Regions from separate parts of the Paenibacillus sp. UASWS1643 genome, predicted to be linked through region 2. Evidence: riboswitches for the same ligand, from Rfam matches in the RefSeq annotation. Region 2 holds a riboswitch; each other region holds the start of a gene.

Evidence for each region. Region 2 has a riboswitch for cyclic di-AMP ahead of FE296_RS25185 (3D domain-containing protein). Riboswitches for the same ligand answer to the same signal wherever they lie in the genome.
Region 1: another riboswitch for cyclic di-AMP. It lies ahead of FE296_RS01440 (C40 family peptidase); the one in region 2 lies ahead of FE296_RS25185 (3D domain-containing protein).
Region 3: another riboswitch for cyclic di-AMP. It lies ahead of FE296_RS10670 (C40 family peptidase); the one in region 2 lies ahead of FE296_RS25185 (3D domain-containing protein).
Region 4: another riboswitch for cyclic di-AMP. It lies ahead of FE296_RS23530 (HAD family hydrolase); the one in region 2 lies ahead of FE296_RS25185 (3D domain-containing protein).

What each region holds. Positions count from the first base shown of each region.
Region 1 covers NZ_VXKZ01000085.1:16,858-21,239, reverse strand. The annotation lists gene FE296_RS01450 (M1 family metallopeptidase) at 1-806, shown strand, start outside; gene FE296_RS01445 (hypothetical protein) at 817-1,668, shown strand; cyclic di-AMP (ydaO/yuaA leader) riboswitch at 1,914-2,051, shown strand; gene FE296_RS01440 (C40 family peptidase) at 2,055-2,525, shown strand; gene FE296_RS01435 (GNAT family N-acetyltransferase) at 2,881-3,375, shown strand; gene FE296_RS01430 (c-type cytochrome) at 3,526-3,882, shown strand; gene rbsK (ribokinase) at 3,957-4,382, opposite strand, start outside.
Region 2 covers NZ_VXKZ01000115.1:120,237-124,618, forward strand. The annotation lists gene FE296_RS25175 (ABC transporter substrate-binding protein/permease) at 1-1,140, shown strand, start outside; gene FE296_RS25180 (amino acid ABC transporter ATP-binding protein) at 1,127-1,849, shown strand; cyclic di-AMP (ydaO/yuaA leader) riboswitch at 2,067-2,263, shown strand; gene FE296_RS25185 (3D domain-containing protein) at 2,266-2,937, shown strand; gene FE296_RS25190 (polysaccharide deacetylase family protein) at 3,043-3,834, opposite strand; gene lpdD (prenylated flavin chaperone LpdD) at 3,989-4,321, shown strand.
Region 3 covers NZ_VXKZ01000103.1:179,580-183,961, reverse strand. The annotation lists gene FE296_RS10690 (xanthine phosphoribosyltransferase) at 1-209, shown strand, start outside; gene FE296_RS10685 (hypothetical protein) at 307-636, shown strand; gene FE296_RS10680 (hypothetical protein) at 756-974, shown strand; gene FE296_RS10675 (carboxymuconolactone decarboxylase family protein) at 1,120-1,449, shown strand; gene FE296_RS10670 (C40 family peptidase) at 1,521-1,985, opposite strand; cyclic di-AMP (ydaO/yuaA leader) riboswitch at 1,991-2,122, opposite strand; gene pelA (pectate lyase) at 2,551-3,504, shown strand; tRNA gene FE296_RS10660 (tRNA-Leu) at 3,678-3,761, shown strand; gene xynC (glucuronoarabinoxylan endo-1,4-beta-xylanase XynC) at 3,899-4,382, opposite strand, start outside.
Region 4 covers NZ_VXKZ01000114.1:263,428-267,809, reverse strand. The annotation lists tRNA gene FE296_RS23540 (tRNA-Leu) at 130-212, shown strand; gene FE296_RS23535 (glutathione peroxidase) at 360-839, opposite strand; cyclic di-AMP (ydaO/yuaA leader) riboswitch at 1,211-1,386, shown strand; gene FE296_RS23530 (HAD family hydrolase) at 1,505-1,900, shown strand; gene FE296_RS23525 (HAD family hydrolase) at 2,079-2,762, shown strand; gene FE296_RS23520 (Nramp family divalent metal transporter) at 2,905-4,200, opposite strand.

The sequences.
Region 1 (4,382 bases), on a different contig from region 2:
TGGAACGTACCGTAGTCCACGAGATTGGACACCAGTACTTCTACGGCATGGTTGCCAGCAACGAATTCGAGGAAGCCTGGCTGGATGAGGGGTTCACTTCTTATGCAGAAGACAAACTGATGGAGCAGGAATATGGATTGATACCGAATCTGCCGGTACAATCGGGACTGATTACGTCTCCTTCATCCTTAACACAAGAATCCTGGAAGTTTGATTCACAGAATGAGTATGCAGCCAATGTCTATACACGTGGCAAGCTTGTATTGCTTGGTATCGAACATCAAGTCGGTGCAAAAAAGATGGAGCGCATTCTCTCTACCTATGTGAAGAAGTACCGCTTCAAACATCCCACTTCGGCTGATTTTCAGAACGTTGTGGAACAAGTGACCCGCACTTCCTGGTCTGATTATTTTGATCAATATGTCTATGGTAACGGAATGGCTGACTTTGCTGTAGAGAAGATTCGTGTTACGCCTGTACAGAAAGACGGCCAAACATTGTACGAGTCATCCGTGACGATCGCAAAAAAAGGGAGTGATTACAACGCCGTTCCTGTTCGCATTGCTTTTGAAGACGGGCATATCCTCACCAAGCAATGGAATGGTAAAGAAGATCGCATCACCTATAAATTAACTCACACATCCCCCGTAGCCTGGGCCATGACCGATCCCCTGTACTCGATCGTGCTGGAGAACCGCCATATGAACAATTTCCTGAAATCCGGACTGGATGAGCGGGCGAAGTCCCGCTGGAGCATGAGTGTAACCAAACTAATAGAAGCCATATTCGGAGGTCTGTCATGGTGAGGTGGAAACGGTGAAAGCGAAAATACGTGAAGGCTGGTTTCTCGTCCGTCAGCATATGTTCATTGCCGCACTCTTATTTCTCTATCAACTCATTTGGGGATATTTCTTCTATCGCATGGTACAATCGGCAGTCGTCCCGCTGCTCCTGCGCTATCCAGATGCTGATGCAGGGGAGCTGAGTACACTTTTGTTCAAAATGGAAAGTCAACTTAACCTGTCTACCCATCCAGAGGTTCATCGTTATCTATGGATTCTAGGGGGCATGCTGCTGGTTCGCATGTTGATCAGCCCCCTCATTCAGGCAGGACTGCTCTACTCACTTCAGCACTTTAATTCTACAGAAGAGCGTATCCCCTTTGTCCGGGGAATCAAAAATCTGTGGAAACCGATGCTGCTGCTCCATACCATACGTACTTTATTGATACTTCTGCCCGCTTACTGGCTCATACCGAAGCTCTACTCGATTCTCATGGACGGATTTCATTCTCTTCAATTACTTTTGCCTGGTATACCTTATGTTGCTGCCTGGATTGTATATGGTTGGATCATCCACCATGCCATACTCTACATGCAGTTCGGTGTGTCGGCACCAGAAGGAGAAGGCGGGGCTCACGGTACTCTCAAAGCACTCTGGATTGCACTGCGTCATCTCACCGCTGTAATCGGCATTGCACTCCTGCTGGGCGGAGTACACCTGCTCGTCTTTGGGGCATTCACTTCAGCCTCATGGTTATTAACGGGACTTACCGGACTTATACTACAACAGACGTATCCGCTTGCCAGATGTCTATTAAGTCTGTGGAAAATATGCAGCCATTTCCGATTATGGCAGTCCAAAATATCCAAAGGTGAGAGCACATAGTTTAAAAATTGTTACCATCACATGTTAAACTCATGGCCTAATATGTACTTATAAATAGGCAAACCTCAACCTTTCCCCGTCAAAGGTCGAGGTTTTTTTTGCTAAATTTGTTGCTAAACGTTGCCAAATCCGTACTCCTCTGTTACAATAATCGCAGTGAGTTTTTAGTAACAACTTTGTAATCTTTACATTCATATTTGTAACTACTTAAAATTAAATCGTCATTTCTTGATTTCGCAGGTGCATAACTAGCATAGCCAAATTCCTGGCACCTGGGAAGCGGGGGAACCAGTTATGGGTGAATTGATCTTGCTACAGAGGGATCATAGGGGACCTTCAACCGAATCCTTAAGCTAACCTCGCAGGCGTTGGAAGGGGAATATCTCTTGTTCAAGAAGAAATTAACCGCAGCTGTACTTAGCATCACATTCGCTTTATCGCTTGGTGCAGGTAGCGCATTCGCAGATTCAAAGATGGACACAGTAATTGATTCAGCAATGGGAACTACATACAAAAGTGGGGGAACAACGCTTAACGGATTTGACTGCTCCGGATTTACACGGTATGTATTCGACAAGTTGGGTATTGATTTGGCACGCCAATCCAGTTCCCAATTCGACATGGGCGATTCCGTATCCCGCATGGAAATGAGAGCTGGCGATCTGGTGTTCTTTAATACAACAGGTAAAGGCGTATCCCATGTAGGAATCTTTGTAGGGGATGGAAAGTTTGCACACTCCTCTTCTTCCAAAGGCGTTACGATCAGTGCATTGAGTGAAAACTATTGGGCCAATCGTTATGTTGGCGCGAAACGGATTATGAGCACGGACGCATATGAATCATTGGCCCTTGACTAGGGACAAGCTGAGCAACATGATGCTGTAACCATTAACCATACTGGAACGAAGCAAGAAGCATAACAGCACCGCCCGGTACATTCTCCGCAGGAATGTATCCGGCGGTTTTTTTGTGCTTCAATCCTTATTTATGTTGCAAGTTATACTCGGGGTATATCCTGCGACATAAACGAGTCCATTTTGCGTTCGTTTGTCCGTGCCCTTATGATGTTTTTACCCATCCCGTTATAATATAAACGGAATTACCGGAACTTTTGTTTCATTTTTTTTCTTGGGAAGGAAGACTTGCTAAATGAACATCTCTTTTGTAGAGTGGACAAAGAGTTCTGTTTCAAGGAAAGGAGCATGCAGGTGTATGAAGGAAACCCCTGTGACGTTTCACGTTGTACCCATGCGAGAAGAACATGCGGAGCTTATCTGCAGTTGGCAGTATGACCCGCCTTACAATATCTACAGCTGGCTCCCCTGGGAGCAGATGAAAGCTCTGGAAGTGGAATTCGGAGATGCACAGCTGCGGCAAGAGCAATATGCGATCGTCCTGGATCAGAACGATCATATATGTGGGTTTGCTCAATACTTCCCACTTCAAGGGGTAACCCGGATTGGCCTTGGCATGCATCCAGAGCTGTGTGGTCAGGGTCAAGGTACAGCTTTTGTCACGGCCATTGTACAGGAAGCCATTCGCCGAAATCCGAAGAATGAGATCGATCTGGAAGTGCTCACTTGGAATGCTCGTGCCATTCAAGTCTATCTGAAGAGTGGATTTGTCACCCAGGATACATACGAACGACAGACCCCAAGCGGCTTAAAGCCCTTTCACTGTATGGTTTATGAAGGGCCTCGTGATTAAAATCCATTGCAAAACAACCAAATTTGCGCCTTGTTATGTGATTAGTTCAAAAATTTCCCACAAAATGCTATGATGTCAGTACAGGTTCCGTTATAATGATATGGATAGTTTCAGGTTAGATGATCTTTCATTCTGGAGGGGACATAAGGGATGCACAAATGGATCATGAGCGGAGTATTTTTTGCAGCATGCGCTTTAGCTATTGTTTTAATGTTTACGCTTCCAGGGAAAGAAGAAGTGGCTGAAGAAGCCAAGCCAACCATGCCGGAAGTAACATTGGATGCCGGACAGGCTGAAGCACTGGTCAAAGCCAATTGTATCTCCTGTCACGGGGATCAGCTTCAAGGTGGCGTAGGACCTGCTCTGGCAAACATCGGTAGTCAGGATGATCTGGAGAAGATCTACACTACGATTGTCAAAGGTAAAGGTGGTATGCCTTCCTTCAAGGGCAAACTGCAGGATGAAGAGATTGCCAATATCGCCATGTGGCTGTCAGAGAAGAAATAATCTCTGCACACGCATAACATAGAGGCGCTTAATCCCCTTTTGGGAGAATAAGAGCCTCTTTGTTATATCAATTATTAAGCCTCTGCGGCATGCTCAGCCAGAAAGGCCTCAACTTCACGTGCGGACGGCATCCCGGACTGGGCGCCGAGCTTTGTCACGGATAACGCGGCCGCACCCATGGCGAAGCCTACGGCCGCGTCCAACGTCTCACCGCGCGCGAGGGCTACCGCCAGCGCGCCGTTGAAGCAATCGCCAGCGCCGGTCGTATCGACGGCGCTTACGGCGTAGCCGGGCGCACGGCACGCGCCGGCACGCCCTGCTTGTACGCGGCCACCAGGCGCCGCCGCGTACACAGCTCCCTCGGGGCCGAGCGTCGTGACGACAGCGGCCCCGAGGGATGCGGCGAGCTCTGCGACCGCCGCATCCAGGTCTTCCGGCCGGAGGTGATCCCGGCCGGTAAGCACGGCAAGCTCACTGCGGTTCGGCGTGACAACGTCGAC
Region 2 (4,382 bases):
CCGACGGATGAGCGGAAGAAAAGTATCGATTTTTCCGACACCTATTATAAATCAAAACAAGTGATTATGGTTCGCAATGTGGATAAAGACAAATATCCAACCATGGCAGAACTTGAAAATGCGAAAATTGGCGTTCAGAAAGGCTCCATTCAGGAAACAATCGGACAAGGTATTCCAGGAGCGAAGCTTACTGCGCTTGATAAAATCTCGGATATCGTGCTTCAACTGCAAACAAAACGCATTGACGCGGCAATCGTTGAAGATACCGTTGCTGCAGGTTATCTGGACGATATCATTGGACTTGCTGCTGCTGTTCCGGACGAAGAGCAAGCAGAAGCGGCAATCGGGATTCGCAAAGGTAATACCGAGCTGCTAGCTGCAGTAAATGGAACACTGGAGCGATTGAAAAGTGAAGATAAAATCAATCAGATGGTGACGGACGCCAGCCTCTTGATGGCGGATAAAGCGAACAAATCACAAAATATTTTCCAAGTATTCTGGGAATATAAAAGTTTCTATGCTACAGGTGTAGGATACACACTTCTGTTGTCTGCACTTGGGGTTATCTTCGGGGTAATTATTGGATTGATCATCTGTTTGTTCCGTTTGCATGACGCTGCAATCTTGCGCTGGATCGGTACTGCTTACGTTGAAGTGATCCGTGGCACACCGATGCTGGTACAATTGATGATTATTTACTATGGTTTTTCCCTGAGCTTTGGCATTAACTTCACTGCACTTCAGGCAGGTATCATTACACTTTCAATCAATAGTGGTGCCTATCTGGCGGAGATTTTCCGTGCGGGCATCCAAGGTGTGGATCGTGGTCAGTTGGAGGCAGCGCGTTCATTAGGTATGGGAAGAGGCGCCGCGATGCGTTATATCATATTGCCACAAGCCTTCAAAGCCGTATTACCAGCGATCGGTAATGAATTCATAACTATCATTAAAGAATCCTCCATTATCTCTGTTATCGGTATGGTGGATATTATGTATCAGGCAAGTGTAGTCAAAAACATTACGTACCAAGGATTGAGTCCATTTTTGATTGCAGCAGCCATCTACTTTGTAATGACGTTCATTTTGTCCAAGCTGCTGGGACGACTGGAAAGGAAGTTGAGTGCAAGTGATAGACGTTAGACAATTACACAAATCTTATGGTAATAACGATGTGCTTAAGGGCATTAACGTGACGATTGGCAAAGGTGAGGTCGTCGTAGTCATCGGCCCTTCCGGTTCAGGTAAAAGTACATTCTTGCGTTGTCTGAACCTGTTGGAACAGCCTACCTCGGGTGAGATTGATTTTGAAGGCGTGTCAATCACTGATCCGAAGCACAACATTAATGCAACTCGGGAAAAAATGGGCATGGTGTTCCAGCATTTCAACCTGTTCCCACACAAAACGGTACAGCAAAACATCACGATTGCTCCGATTAAAGTGAAGAAACAATCCACTCAGGAAGCGGAAAAAATTGCTGCTGATTTGCTTAACACCGTGGGCTTGTACGATAAAAAAGATACATTCCCGAATCAGCTGTCCGGTGGACAGAAGCAGCGGATCGCCATTGCAAGAGCATTGGCCATGCAGCCGCATGTGATGCTGTTTGACGAGCCTACTTCGGCACTGGACCCCGAGATGGTCGGTGAAGTGCTGGATGTCATGAAACGTCTTGCAGAAGGCGGGATGACGATGGTCATTGTAACGCATGAGATGGGTTTTGCACGTGAAGTAGGAGACCGGATCCTGTTCATGGACGGCGGGGTTATTGTAGAAGAGGGAACACCAGATGAGGTGTTTGGAGCACCGAAAAATTCACGTACACGTGATTTTCTTGCGAAAGTACTCTAAACGAAGTGATCAAATAGCGTTACTGACTTCGAGTCGGTAACGCTATTTTTTATGCGCATTAATCACTTAAAGATTCGAAATGTAACTTTTCTGTTACCAAATATAAAGAAGTCGGTTCGCCTAAATTTTCTGAATTATCCAGTATTCTTACAGTTGATGACATGCTAAAAACCATTTGGTAAGAATTACTACAAGTTCAGGTTACAAAGTTGTGATATATTGAACTCTGCCGAAACTTCCGGACAGGGAGTGCGGGGGATGTAACGATGCAGATTGTGCAGGGGGGAGATCTACAGCACACTGCTTGGGGTGAATTAGGGGTACATAACGATTCCAATGTAATGAAGAACCTATAGGGTGGGCTCCTCATCCGAATCCGACAACTAACTTCGCAGGCACAATGAGGGAGGAAGACCATGATTAACAAGAAACGTATAGCCAAAACAGCAGTAGCATTATTGACAATAGCAATGCTAATTCAAGCCGTTCCGGCTCACGCCGATTCAGTTCATGTGGCCAAAGAAGGGGATACCTTCTACACCTTATCAAAACAATATGGAGTAGCAATGAACACGTTGGTTAAAGCAAACAACGACATTTCACCTTACAACATTTATGGTGGTTTGAAAATTACGATTCCCGGTAAGGCAAACAATGTAGCTGCCGCGGCGACGGAGAGCAAGACCCATGCCAAAACGGTTACCACAGCAAGCTTGGACGTTAATGCAGATAACAAAGTGGTTCAGGCCTGGGGTAAAACATTCGATTACAGCAAAGCTGTGAACGTAAAAGCAACGGCTTACTCTGCAGATCCGTCTGAAAATGGAGGCTGGGGTGCAGTCGATTATTTCGGAAATGACCTTGAACTGGGTACGATTGCAGTTGATCCAAGTGTAATTCCACTCGGAACCAAAGTACTGGTAACTGGTCACAGCCATCCAGGATTGCCAAAGCAGGCTTTTGTAGCCACAGCGCGTGATGTGGGCGGTGCAATCAAGGGTCATCGGATTGATATCTTTATCCCGGGTAGCAAACAGTCCGTAAGCACATTTGGTTTCCAGGATATCGAGCTGTATATTCTTAAGTAGAAAGTAAATTACATCTAACGAATTCAAACAGGGTGTCTGCCAGTCGCTAACTTGCGATTGAACAGCACCCTTTTAATATTTTCATGATTTCCTAACACGGTTATTCTATTCTTTCGCCTTCGGTAATCCCAGCATTTCGTCCAAGGTGACGAGTTCATATCCGCGCTTTCGCAATTCCTCAATGATTTCAGGCAAAGCCTCAATCGTGCCGTTCAGGTTTGATCCTACACCGCCTCCAGCATGTTGCAGAACGATGGAGCCGGGTTTTACGGCAGACAGGATGTTATCTTTCACCTGTTCCTTTGATAGGCCTTTCCAGTCCAGGGAGTCTACGTTCCAGTTCACAATGCTATAGTGTTGTTTGGCAGCCCATCTCAGCTGTTCTTCATTAATGTCTCCATAAGGTGGCCGAATCATCTTGGGTGTATATCCCGCCAAACGTCGAATAATATCTCCGGTATGTAAAATTTGTTTGCGAAAGGCATTCATCGACAGCTTACTGAATTCAGGATGATTGTAGCTGTGATTACCAACCATATGCCCTTCCTTAACGATGCGTTTCACCAGATCCGGATGTTTCTCAGCACGACTACCCACGATGAAGAATGTAGCTCTGACATTGTATTTCTTCAATACATCCAGCACTTGTGGAGTAAACCGTGGATCAGGTACATCATCAAAAGTGAGTGCAACCTTCTTGGTTGAAGGACCATTCGTTTTGAACGTATCGGCATATTTTTGACGTAACTGTCCCAATGTCAGTTGTTCTTCTTCCGCAGAATCCGAACCTGATACTGATTCACTTGACGGGCTTGAAACATCCCGTGATGAAACTGGAGCATGATATCCCCCGAGAAAAATAACGATAATCATCAGCATAATGAGGCGTACACGCATAATAACGGCCTCCTTTTCCAAAATGACGTTCTCCTTGGTATGCCCGGGGGTCTCATAAAATATGCGTAGTGTGAGAAGTTTCATTGCGGATTTAGCTTATGACAGCCATAATTCCTCCATATAAAACATATAGAAAAGGATAGGTGGATAGGATATGAGTACATATGATTTGAAATCCATACGTTTACAGGTGATTGAAGCAGGAGAGGATAAGGTTTTTCTCGTTACCGGAGGAAAGGCGCATATTGGTGCCGTAGCCACGTTCTACGTGGATCATGAGCGCGTCAGCGGGACGACGGTACATATTCCGGGGCATAAGGAACAAGAGTTGTGTGAGCGGCTTGCCCGAAAGGCTGCCCTGCAGCTGAAAGTAACCGTTACGGTAATTATGGGTATTCATTTTGATTCCATTACACGGATGCAGATCGATGAAATCGTGCAGACTGCAGAGAGGCTAATGGAGGATCATCTCAACAAGGAAATGTGATCTTCCTAAACAATCGCATGTTTCAATTTTATTTTATTTGCTAAAATTGAAACGAGTTGTA
Region 3 (4,382 bases), on a different contig from region 2:
ATATTATTGCCAATGGAGATGCCGCTCGTGGCGTCATCAAAATCATTGAGCGTTCCGGTGCGGAACTCGTCGGATTCGGCGTTGTGGTAGAAAAATGTTTCCAGGCAGGGGCACGAACGATTCGTGAACAGGGTATTCCGGTGGAAGCCTTGGTACGCATTCGTTCCCTGAACGATGGGACGGTACAATTTGACGATAACGAAATGTGACATTTTAAAGGAATAGGGCCTATTTTTTGAACTATGCCTTTGCATGGCCGCTAATTTCATTTATAATGGGGTTATGTTAGGGAGAGGAGGCAACACCATGGGGAACCAACCGGCAACAGAACAATTCTTTAATGATAAGCTGGCGGAATCGAAAGTTCATTTTGAACGTGCCCTGGATTGTAAACATACGGAATTCGATGACCTTTATCCCTATATGATTGAACATCCTCAATTTTTCTGGTACAAACGCTATGTTGCCTGGTCAGAATTACTGACGATTGTAGGCTTGTGCGAAGAGTTGTCCTTCTCTTGGAAAGAACAATTTACACCGCATCAAGTGGAGTACCTTGAAGAACGTGTGATGTCCGCCAAAGTGCTTGATTTTTGGTTCGAGAAGAACGACAGCAAAGAGCACGCGCAGCGGTAACTTTCAGTCGGGACATAATTTCGAATGACATGACAGTCCAATACAGTCACGTGAGACCTAAATGACATTTCATTTAGGTCTCTTTTTGTAAATAAATTTGGAATATAGGAGCCATGAAGATGATCAGTGATACAGAACTGGACGCCCTGCGTCTGTCAGGTGAGAAAGTAAGAGTAGTACGGGACGAGCTGGAATCTAACGATGTAACCGGGATTGTTGTTGCCTGGGATGGCGAGCAGGTCCTTATCCGGCGTCAGAATCGACGTGTAGTTAAGCTGGATCGCAGTTACAAATATCAGCTGTTCAGCGAGCCTCGCCAGAGTCCACTTGGTGAGTAGCAATCGCTTATAATTGAGCAGGGACGATGAGCGTTTAAATGTTTGGAATTACCATGATTTCTTGGCATAATTGACTCACTCGGGAGAGAAGATAGGTACAGTGAGGAAGATCTGTAACTATAGCCGAGAGGGTGTGCTACGAGCCATGACATTGATGAATGATAAAGTTCATGCCTACAAGGATCAGATTGGAGCATTAAGCGATGTACTGCCAGGTGTGGTGAAGTCATATCATGAGTTTACCGGAGAATGTTTCCAACCTGGCGTGATTGATGCAAAGACAAAACAGCTAATTGCGCTTGGTATTGGATTGTTTGCCAACAATGAGGTATGTACCTTCTACCATGTAGAAGAAGCCCGTGCCAAGGGAGCAACAGATCAGGAAATTATGGAGACCGTAGCCGTGGCCGGAGCTGTTGGAGGCGGACATGCCCTGTCTCAGGGTGCGATGCGAGTGCAGAAGGCGCTGCATTAAAAGCAATACAACATACTTTTTAAGTACAAAAAAGGCATCCGGTTAATAACCGATGCCTTTTTGTATGTGAATTACATTTTACCTAACATTTTATCATACATAAACTGTCCAGTTACCCGACGTGCTGTTACGTAACGATCATTGAAGTATGGATTCGATAACTTCGTGATGCTTACACCTTTACTGCTGGAGGCATGAGCGAATTGTCCGCCGCCGATATATACACCTGTATGTGAAATGCCTTTGCCCATCGTATTGAAGAACACCAGATCACCTGTGCGAATGTTGCTTTTCGATACAGGCGTACCTGCTTTGGCTTGCTGCTGTGAAGTACGTGGCAATTCAATGCTGTATTTGTTGAAAAGATATCTCATAAAACCAGAACAGTCGAAGCCGGCTACAGTCGTGCCACCCCATTTGTAAGGTATACCTGTCATGTTGTTCACTACGGAGTTGATACTGCTTGCCTCTGTGCTTGTTGCCCCGGATGTAAATAATACAGCTGCTCCAAAAATGGAGATAATCAGTTTTTTCAAAATCAATGTTCTCCCTTCGATGCCTACGGAGTTAGCTAAGGGTTCGGTAGAAGGTTCCCTATATTTCCTATGTATAAGAATAATTCACCCAAATTGGTTCCCCCGTTTTCAAACATGAAACTCGGCAATGAATAATTAAGTTTTTGTAACTATTTGAAACTATATTGCATAAATGCGTAATTGTCAAACCCATTTAAAACCCTTCGTAATACCTCAATGTTAGCGGAATTAAGGTTTTTATATGAAAGAAGGGATCAAGTTTGGGAATCATTCATGACAAAAACGTCATTAATGATTCGTTTAAGACGAATTTGGATAAATAAATAGGTTTGTCATGAGTTAAAAGGACTATCCCGTTATGTAGAATTAGAGAGATTATATTCATTAAGTTGCATATATTGACAAAAATCGATTTTTTGCATATTATCTGATTATCCAATCCACATATTGGATTAAAATTGATTTTATTATGCGATAAATACAAATAAAGGAGGTTTGGGGGCGTATATCATAGGTAAAGTAGAAGTGGAAGATTTATAAAAATGAACATAGGAGAGTGTTGCATTTGAAAGCGAAGAAAATAATTACTTTTGTCCTGGCATGTACGATGGTGTTCTCAGCAGTTGGAATGGCAGTTCTTCCTGTAGGGACGGTATCTGCCGCGGATGCATCGGGTACTACAGCGAGTATTTCTGATATTTTGAAGAACCAGCTGCCGGATGGAGGTTGGAGAAAAGATTATAAACAGACAAGTGGAGAGTGGGCGAAGTCCACGATAGACAACAAGGCTACATACTCAGAAATTAGAAGATTGGCGAAGGAATTTAAAAAGACAAATGATCCGCGATACTCCACAGCTGCAATCAAAGGAATTAACTTTTTGATCAACATGCAGTATTCAAACGGCGGATGGCCACAAGTTTACCAAAGCTCCGGATATCACAAGCACATTACCTACAATGATGATGCCATGATTAATGTAATGATCATGCTGGATGAAGTAGCAGCACGCAAAGGTGATTTCTCGTTTATCGACAGCACACTTGCTAACCGTAGTAAAAATTCAGTTGCCAAAGGTGTGGAGGCGATTTTGAATACACAAGTCGTTTCAGGTGGTAAGCTGACAGCATGGGGACAACAACATGATTCCAGTTCCCTTAAACCAGCGAGCGCAAGAATCTACGAAGTGCCATCGCTGACAGCTGGAGAGAGTGTAACGATTGTTAAATTTCTGAAAACCAGACCTGCTAACGCTAAAATTACCGCATCCATTAAAGGAGCGGAGGCTTGGTTTAACAAGGTGAAAATTACGGGGTACAAATATGAAAGAGCTAATGGAGATAGTAAAATTATCGCTGATTCCAAAGCTGCACCAATTTGGGCACGCTTCTATGAGATAGGAACGGATAGACCAATCTTTATTGGTCGTGACGGGGTAGTTAAATACAAATTAAGTGATATTGATAAAGAAAGAAGAGGCGGTTACGCATGGTATGGCAACTGGCCTTCCAAGCTGTAATTTGCAGTATGCTTCCGTTTTAATGAACCAAGCTATTAATAGTTAAAGGTAAAACCCGAATCGACATGGACGTCTGGTTCGGGTATTATTGTTATTATTTTCAGTGTTGACATGATAGATTCCGCATGATATATTAATTCTTGTCGCCGATATTGATCACGGAGATACAATATGCGGTCGTGGCGGAATTGGCAGACGCGCACGGTTCAGGTCCGTGTGGGCTAACCCCCGTGGAGGTTCGAGTCCTCTCGACCGCATTTAATAAAAAGACTCCTTAAGCTAACGCTTAAGGAGTCTTTTTTTGCATTTTTTGATATAACATTAACTTTAGATTTGAGTACTTAGTGCTTAGCTGCACGTACAGCAAATGTCTTCCATTAGCCATACGGAACGTTTATTGTGCTGCGGTAACATTAACGCTGTCAATATTCGGTCCTTCGGATCCGGTAGTGACCACTTTCAATGTATTGGTGCCCGTGTTCATGGGGACCTGTATTGTTTTTTCAACCCATGTGGACCAGCTTCCCGTAGCCGGAAAGGGCTCGTTGCTAATGACTTTGGTTCCGTTCACAAAAATGTCGAGGTTCCGAGTGCCGCTTTCCAGCGCATAACGAAACTTTACATTTTTGGTGCCTGTAATCGTATTGTTAATGGCGTTCCATTGAATGGCTGAACCAGTCATCGCATTGAAGTTAACATACCCGGAGCCAGTGTAACCAGGGTAGATCGTTTCAATGGTAGCATCCGTAAGAGTTGTTCCGGTCTCGGCTTCATAAGTAGTGCCACTACCTGTATTTCCGCCGTTATTCCCGCCAGTAATGTTGGCAACAAAAGTTGTTACGCTCTGAGGTGGGAGCTGTGCCGTGAAGGCTCCATTG
Region 4 (4,382 bases), on a different contig from region 2:
ATGGGTAAAGATGACGAGATTATGCGATTTTTGATGAAAATGCCTAGCTGAAAAAGAAGGTTTAAAAAATACTTTACTTTTAGTTCTGAACCCGGTATAATCAATTCTGTTGCCGATTATTTACGACATGCGGTCGTGGTGGAATGGCAGACACGCTATCTTGAGGGGGTAGTGGGCGTATGCCCGTGGAGGTTCGAGTCCTCTCGACCGCATCATATGAACGATTAAGAAGAAGCTTTCCATTAATGGAAAGCTTCTTTTTTTGTCTTTTTGAATAGTTTGATATCAAAGTTGATAAAAAAGGCCATCCATTACCGGGGCAAGACTGCTCTACCTTCCGGCTGTGGGTGGCCAATGTATTATTTTTGCAGCAAGTTTCTGATATCTTCTTCAATCTTGTCCGGTGTTGTTTTGGGAGCATAACGTTTAATTACCTCTCCGTTCTGATCCACGAGGAATTTGGTGAAATTCCATTTAATTGCTTTGGAGCCGAGCAGGCCAGGAGCTTCTGTGCTAAGGTGCTGGAAGAGAGGGTGAGCGCTTGAGCCGTTCACATCAATTTTCTCAAACATAGGGAAGCTTACACCATAATTCATCTGACAGAACTCGGCAATATCGTCGGAAGATCCTTTTTCCTGTGCAAACTGGTTGCTTGGGAACCCAAGAACTTCAAATGGAGCATCTTGAAACTTGTCTTGCAGTTCTTGCAGACCTTTGAATTGAGGGGTAAGTCCGCATGAGCTTGCCGTATTCACAATCAGGAGCACTTTGTCACGGTAGTCGGACATTTCAACTTCTTGACCGCGAAGGGTATTCACTTTGTAATCGTAGACAGTCATCTAAATCGCCTCCATTTATTTACTCTTATATCTTCTATTATATTGGTTACAATTAAATATTGCAAAACTAATATGGTTTAAAAGCATCAAAACAGGCAAGTTGTGCAGAATTCGTGAATGAATTGCGAAGTGATTTTCGTCAGAGTGAGAATTAGATAGATTTAAAGAGATGGGTAGAGTATGACCTTGTTGTAAGCGCTATTATATGTGAGTATTGCCGAAAATCTGTCGATTCGGTGATCTGTGAGGACTTTACACCGTCATGGCGCGGGTGTATGATTCATAACGTAATTTCAATTTAAACTAAATTGTACCTGAAAAACGAAACAAACGATAATATCGCTCGATCTTATCCTTAAGATATACGAACGATGTTTTAATCGCTGAGTTTCCATTCATTGATGAGTGGAAAACGGGGGAACCAACAGAATGCGCTGTCCAGGACAGTAGGCATTCATGGGGTGAATTTTCCGGTGACAGCCGGAAATAGGGCGACTCTCGCGCCCGAATCCGTCAGCTAACCTCGTAAGCGTTAAAGGGAGAGGCAACAAGCCGTACGCTGGTTCATGGTGTTTTCGCCATGGGTTATTTAAGAAGCGTTCGGGAGGCCTTGGTCCCCCACGCTTCTTTTTTGTTGTCTTTTCACGCCAAGGGAGGAACGAATGATGGATACTGAGATGATCTTAGTGACTGCTCCAAATGAAGCAGGACGCAAATTTATCAAATTGCTGATGTACAAAAAAATGCCGTTTGCCGTTCTAACCAACAGTGCAGGGGAAGAGCGCAGACTCCGTAGAATCGGAGTAGAACATGTCATTCGCATGAATACAGCTGCAGCTCAAAAATGGTTTTTGCCGCAGGGCAGCGTAGGTAACGTGTTTATTTTCGAGAATAGCCTGAATCTGACCTGTCGTTATTTACAGATCTGTCGTTCATGGACTTCGAAATCCCTGTGCGTGATTACGGAGCAGAGTCATCCTAAGGGCATTTATCGGGGTATGGGCGCAGACCGGATTGTATATTCGCTCAATGGGGAAGTTGGCTTTCTCCTCAATGGTTAATGCCATAGCTTGTGATTGCTCAGGTGTAAGGTGCCTGTTATAATTGAATGTATCGATAAACGGAAGTTTGAGGAGACTCATGCAGGATGGTGAGTCTTCTTTTTTATGGGTTTAAAGGTGAACGCGAACTTTTAGATTAGGATCAGGAATCACCTGTGGCTTACAAGGAGGAATTGGCGTGCCGGATGTAGGTGGATTGAAATGGTTGTTTTTTGATGTTGGAGATACGCTGGTGGATGAATGGGAGCCGGTTGATGATATTATCGGACAGTTCGTCCGCGAAGCCTGTGCATTGGGGTATCCGGTGAAGATTGAGGCGGTACGCGAACTGTTCGCGAACTGTTACCAGAAATATGAGCAATGGCCTATGAGAGTGGCGATTCGCACATTTGTTGAAGACGAGGGACACCAGAAACTGATTCAGGACAAGTTGAAGTTTCAAAAAGATCTTGAACGTCCTTTTCCTTCAGCGGATTCCGTTCTTCAGCAGTTGTCACGGTATTATCGCATTGGCATTATTGCCAATCAGAGTCCTGGAACGGAAGAGAGACTGGAGAGCTACGGGTTGCGAAAATATGTGGATGTTCTGGCATGTTCGGCTGAAGAAGGAGTGTCCAAGCCAGACCCTGAGTTATACGCTGTGGCCTTGAAGCAGGCCGGTTGTGAACCGGGGGAAGCCGTCATGATCGGCGATCGGATCGATAACGATATTATACCTGCTCGGAAGCTGGGCATGCGTACGATTCGAATTATGCAGGGTTACGGAAGATTCCAGCCAGAACTATCGGATGACAAACGTGCGGATTGGACTGTGGATTCATTGGATCAACTCCTGCCATTACTGATACCAAATCAGGATTAGATATAGATGGTTGTTTATTGGAGTTTGAGTTTTACTATAAAAGGAAACATGTTGCTGTATTGCAACAATAAAGGCTGATCAACTTGGGTATTGCATACCTGAGTTGATCAGCCTTTTTAGTATTTAGTCGATTAGAACGAGATTAGAATAACCGGATCGTTTGAATGATCAGATATACATTCAGCACAACGATAATCGCGGCAATGACCCATGAGGTGATCTTGAGCCACATTTTGTTGGCGAATGCACCCATGCTTTTTTTATCACTTGTGAACATCACCAGGGGAATTACAGCAAAGGGCAATTGAAGAGACAGCACGACCTGGCTCAAAATGAGCAGTTCTTCTGTGCCATGTTCTCCTGCAATGGCTGTCACAATTACCGCCGGGATGATGGCGATCAGACGTGTGACCAGTCTGCGCAGCCAAGCCGGAATTCGAATGTTCAGGAAACCTTCCATAACGATCTGCCCAGCGAGTGTACCTGTAAGGGTAGAGTTCTGACCTGATGCTAATAGCGCCACACCGAACAGAATACTTGCAACCGTAGTACCCAATAGAGGTGTCAGCAGATGATAGGCATCTGCGATCTCGGCAACCTGCGTCATACCAGCACTGTGGAATACAGCAGCAGATACAATCAGGATGGCCGCATTGATGAACAGGGCCAGTGTCAACGCGATTGTAGAATCCATGGTCGAGTACCGAATGGCTTCTTTTTTGCCCTGCGGAGTCTGTTCGATCTGACGGGTCTGCACAATGGAAGAATGCAGATACAGATTATGCGGCATCACGGTTGCTCCAATAATACCAATGGCAATATAGAGCATAGCCGGGTTTTGCAGAATCTCAACATTTGGTACAAAACCATGGAGAACACCGCCCATATCCGGTTTCGCCAGAAACAGGTCAATACCGAAGCAGAGGGCAATGGTTGCCATCAGCACAATGACGAGAGTTTCCAAAGCGCGGAAGCCTTTGTTTTGCAGTACAAGAATCAGGAGTACATCAACTGCAGTGATGATAACGCCGTACAACATGGGGATGTTAAATAACAGCTTTAACGCGATGGCAGAACCTATGACCTCAGCCAGATCGGTAGCTGCAATGGCCAGTTCACACAGAATCCATAACATCATGACAACAGGCATGCTGAATCGTTCGCGGCAGGCTTGAGCCAGATCCCGTCCAGTGACGATGCCGAGCTTGCCAGCCAGCGACTGAAGGACAACGGCCATCAGGTTCGATAACAGGATAACGGATAACAAGGTATACCCGAACTGCGAGCCGCCTGCGATATCTGTTGCCCAGTTCCCGGGGTCCATGTAACCTACGGCAACAAGGTATCCTGGGCCTACAAAGGCGAGGAATTTCTTCCACCATGCAGCATTCTGCGGAACTTTCATGGAACTGTGTGCTTCTCCAAGGGAAGGGGCCATGCCCGCAGTAGACAATGATTCTCTTGAAGGAGCGTTGAACGGATTTTTTTTACTCATACGATAATCACCTGACTTTGAATTATTGATTTGGAAATATTGTTGCGGAACAAACCGCTCATGATATATCTAAATTTTTATGTTTATTGTTACATTGTACTCCTTCAATTATTTTTGTCTAGTGC